Regions from separate parts of the Polycladomyces zharkentensis genome, predicted to be linked through region 2. Evidence: riboswitches for the same ligand, from Rfam matches in the RefSeq annotation. Region 2 holds a riboswitch; the other holds the start of a gene.
The links. A riboswitch is a leader RNA that binds a small molecule or an ion and turns the genes downstream of it on or off. The one in region 2 is predicted to bind lysine.
Positions count from the first base shown of each region.

Region 1: another riboswitch for lysine. It lies ahead of JQC72_RS06165 (aspartate kinase); the one in region 2 lies ahead of JQC72_RS10620 (amino acid permease).

Region 1 is NZ_JAFHAP010000006.1:147,587-149,996, reverse strand. It holds gene JQC72_RS06165 (aspartate kinase) at 26-1,276, opposite strand; lysine riboswitch at 1,402-1,588, opposite strand; gene JQC72_RS06160 (pseudouridine synthase) at 1,839-2,410, opposite strand, start outside.
Region 2 is NZ_JAFHAP010000009.1:55,180-57,589, reverse strand. It holds gene JQC72_RS10625 (sterol desaturase family protein) at 1-707, shown strand, start outside; lysine riboswitch at 1,097-1,288, shown strand; gene JQC72_RS10620 (amino acid permease) at 1,360-2,410, shown strand, end outside.

The sequences.
Region 1 (2,410 bases), on a different contig from region 2:
CAAGGGGGCACTCCGTCCGAATGCATCACACACCTGCGGTCAACGGTACCTCTTGTTGTATATTTACATCCAAACCAAATGCGGTATGCAATGCACGAACCGCATCTTTCGCGCGTTCCCGCGCAATCGCGCAAGAGATTTTGATTTCGGATGTGCTCACCATTTTGATCCGGATTCCCGCATCCGTCAAAGCCGTAAACATTCGTGCCGCCACACCCGGGTTGGTGACCATGCCTGCACCCACGGCGGAAACTTTGGCCAATCCCGTTTCCGAGATCACTTTGACGTATCCGAGCGTCTCGCGGTTTTGCTCGATTACGTTCCGTGCCTGCTTCCACTCGTCTTCGCCCACACTGAAAGCCACATCGATCACTTCAGCGTCATGTTCGCTCTGCACAATCATATCCACATTGATATGGGCGTCGGCCAAGAGACAGAACAACCGGGACAACGTCTCCACCCGGTTGGGCAAGCCCAGCACCTTGATCCGGGCGACGTTGAGATCGTAAGCAATGCCGCGCACATGCAACGTATCTTCCATCGTGACACTCTCCTTTACCCAAGTTCCCGGCTCCTCGGTAAAGCTGGAACGGACCACCAACGGCACATTGTGTTTCATGGCACACTCGACGGAGCGGGGATGGAGAACCGCCGCTCCCAGATTGGCCAGCTCCAACATTTCATCGAACGAGATTTCGTCCAATTTCCGCGCTTGCGGGACAATACGCGGATCGGTCGTAAACACACCGGGTACATCCGTATTGATCTCGCAATAATCGGCAGACAACGCCGCGGCCAACGCCACAGCGGTCGTATCCGATCCTCCGCGCCCCAGCGTGGTGATCTCCCCGTCCTCACTGATCCCCTGAAATCCGGCAACGACGACGATTTCACCGCGATCCAGACATTGACGTATCTTCTCCGTATCGATCCGCTTGATACGCGCTTTGCCATGTACGTCATCCGTCACCATGCCCGCCTGCCATCCGGTGAAAGAACGTGCGGGCAACCCCATCTCGTGCAACGCCATGGTCAAAAGCGCGATCGAGATCTGCTCTCCCGTCGTCAGCAACATGTCCATTTCCCGCGGGGACGGGTCGTCACTGATCTGTCCCGCCATCGCCACCAGCTCGTCCGTTTGTTTGCCCATCGCTGAGACGGTGACGACCACCTGGTGCCCCTGGGCATGTACATCCCTGATCCTTCTTGCCACATTGCGAATCCGTTCGATACTGCCTACAGATGTCCCGCCAAATTTTTGTACTACGATACCCATCGGTTCAATCGGCTCCTCTCCCGCCCTTCGTGATTGCAGGGGATGCGCGGTATACGAAAAGGCGACAGCGGAGATGACAGCTGTCGCCTTGTGTATGCACGCGGCTCGTCAGCCTCACCTGTCCCCTGTGAGATAGTGCTCCACGGGACGCGATACGTTCCCGTGACAGTGTTGCCCCTGTTCGGCGACAACCCCAGCTCCTCCCCTTCCGGCAAGGAGAGAAACTTCGGCGGACTCCCCTTTCCCTGCCGATCGTCGGGGACCGGCCCTCCCGACAGGTACTCTTGAAGCTCCGCGACCTCTACTCCACATGTGTGCAGTGAGGAAAACTTTGATTCAGTTGTTTTCAAGGTTTTCATGCATTGTAACACAAAACGGGGATTTTGCCAATCACTTCGTTGCATGTTTATACAAACTCTTTTGGTGAAACGGTTTTGATTCCCATTCCCTCATCCAGCCTGTGCCCCTACACTGAAAAAATCGCCCGCAAATACCCATTCGGTATGGGCAATTACCTGATATCTCCGCGGCCAAACCATCCCATCGCCGCGCCTCCCTTCAATCACGCCTGAGAGCCGGAGCCGGCTCCTTTCAGCGCCGCCACTTCCTCTTCGGTCAACTCGCGGTACGCTCCCGGCTCCAGACTCGGGTCCAACGGCAACGGTCCCATGGCGATGCGCTTCAAATAGGTGACGCGCTTCCCCACCGACCGGAACATGCGTTTCACCTGATGGTATTTGCCTTCATATATGGTCAGTTCCACTTCGGATTTCGGCCCCGATTGCAACACCTTCAGTTCGGCTGGCAGGGTGCGGTAACCGTCGTCCAATGTTACGCCTCGGGCAAACGCTTCGGCATCCGCTTCAGTCACCGCCCCCTCCACTTCTGCGTAATACGTCTTCGGTACATGTTTCTTGGGGGACAACAGCCGGTGCGCCAGTTTGCCGTCATTGGTCAACAACAGCAGGCCCTCCGTGTCCCTGTCCAGCCTGCCGACCGGAAACGGCTCAAAGAAGGCGTGCTCGGGATGCAACAAATCCACCACCACCGCACTTTCCCGATCCTCGGTGGCGGACAGCACCCCCTGCGGTTTGTTCATCATCAAATAGATATATCGGCGATAGATGACACGTT
Region 2 (2,410 bases):
GGTTTCTGCGGGAGTTTTTCGGTCATCGCGACATCCTGATCACCAGTATCGTTTTCGCTGCCGGTGTCGCCTTCACCCTGCCACATCTCAATCGAGCTGCCGTTTGGGAAGCATTGGTGCTTGGCATGGTGTTATATGCGCTCAGCGAGTACTTGATTCATCGTTTCTTCTTTCATCTCCCTCCACCGAAAAACCCTTGGCTGTTGCGGTTGTTGCAACGGTTGCACTATCACCATCACAAAAACCCGGACGCCCTTCACCTGTTGTTTTTGCCGATATGGTACAGTTTTCCCCTTGTGGCTGCAGCCGCTGGGATCATTTACGCCATATCGGGGGATACCGTCTTCACGGTCGCGTTTACCACCGGTGTATTGGGTTATCTTCTGTATTACGAATGGTGTCACTATGTGGCGCACCGCCCCATCCAGCCGATCACACCCTGGGGCCGTTGGATGAAAAAGATGCACCTGTGGCACCATTTCAAAAACGAACAGTATTGGTACGGTGTGACCAATCCAATGTTCGACATGGTGTTGGGGACGTTCAAAAATGAGCGGGAAGCAGATCGCAGTGACACCGTCCGCGATTTGGAAAAGCGGTCGACTCGTTATGACCAGGGCGTGTCAGGTAAATCCGTGAGGGAGCAAATGCTTTCCCGGTTGAGCGAAGAAAGCCCAACCGAGCGAAGACCCGGAGGCAAGGAATGAAATCGCGGGAACTTCTGTTGTGGAAACGTACTTTGCCCGCGTCTTGTGCTCCGGGTCGGAGCGATCATGACATGCTTCTCTGATAGGGAGCAGGTGAAGCGTACCGAGAAAGCAATCAAACCATATTTCACCAAACATGCTTCAGGATATACAAGACTGTTGGCATGCACCATATTCCCTCCTTCCCCTGTTGACGAACGCAAAAATCGCTCACAGGAATTCGGCCACACTCTTTTGGAGAAGCGGAGCCGATTCTCCGATCACATAAACGCCACACCCGATTTCACGACCGGCTTTTCAGATGGATGGAAATTCCATTGTTCTGGCGCGATCATTTCGTTATACTCATGAACGAGTGTGACAATGGAATAGCCTTCTCCATCTCGCCGCGGTGAGATAGAGGTTGCGGCTTTTATGAGTAGGCCGGTCGAGCTTCAGAGACAGCGAGGAAGCCGGTTGAAAGGAAAAGTCGCCGAAGTCCGCGCCGCATGCTCTGGGCGCGCGGGCTGGGCCTGTCTCCGAACAGGAACAGGACTGTCACGTCTGGTCGTTGAAAGCGGACGTGGAGCGCTATCTTGGCGGAAGGTGATACGGGTATACAATGCCGTCGAGCCTTTCGACGGCATTTTTTATTATAAAGGAGTGTGAACATATGAACGTCACTTCCAAACCATCTTTGCAAGCAGAAGAGCCCAACCGACTGAAACGTCAGTTGCGTTCCCGACAATTGACCATGATTGCCATTGGCGGTTCGATCGGTACCGGTTTGTTCGTGGCCAGCGGCAATTCCATCCACACGGCCGGTCCCGGCGGGGCACTGTTGGCCTATCTCGTGGTCGGGTTGATGGTGTACTTTCTGATGACCAGCCTGGGGGAAATGGCGGCGTTTCTGCCGGTCTCCGGATCGTTCAGCACTTATTCGTCCCGCTTCGTCGACCCGGCGCTGGGTTTCGCCATGGGATGGAATTATTGGTACAACTGGGCGATCACCATTGCGGCCGAGCTGTCCGCGGCGACGCTGGTGATGAAATTCTGGTTCCCCCACAGTTCGTCACTTTTGTGGAGTGCGTTGTTCCTGATGTTGATGGTCGGACTGAATCTCCTCTCCGTCAGGGGCTACGGAGAATCTGAATACTGGTTTGCGCTGATCAAGGTGATCACCGTCATCGTGTTTATTGCCGCAGGATTGTTGATGATCTTGGGTATCATCGGCGGACAGAAGATCGGTTTCCAAAACTGGCATATCGGGGATGCACCGTTTCACGGCGGTTGGCTGGCCGCACTCAGTGTGTTCATGGTAGCCGGTTTCTCGTTCCAAGGCACGGAATTGATCGGGGTAGCCGCCGGGGAAAGTGAAAACCCGCGGGTCAACATTCCCAAAGCGGTGCGGCAGGTCTTTTGGCGCATTCTGTTGTTCTATGTGCTGGCCATTCTCGTCATCAGCCTGTTGATTCCGTACACCGATTCCCGGCTGGTGGACAGTAGTGTGGAAAATATCGGCGTCAGTCCGTTTACCATCGTTTTTGAAAAAGCGGGACTCGCCTTCGCCGCTTCCGTCATGAACGCGGTCATACTCACCGCCGTGCTCTCCGCCGGCAACTCGGGGATGTATGCCGCCACCCGGATGTTGTGGCATATGGCCAAAGATGGACAAGCTCCCCGCTTTTTAGCCAAGGTTAATGCCAAAGGCGTGCCGGTCAACG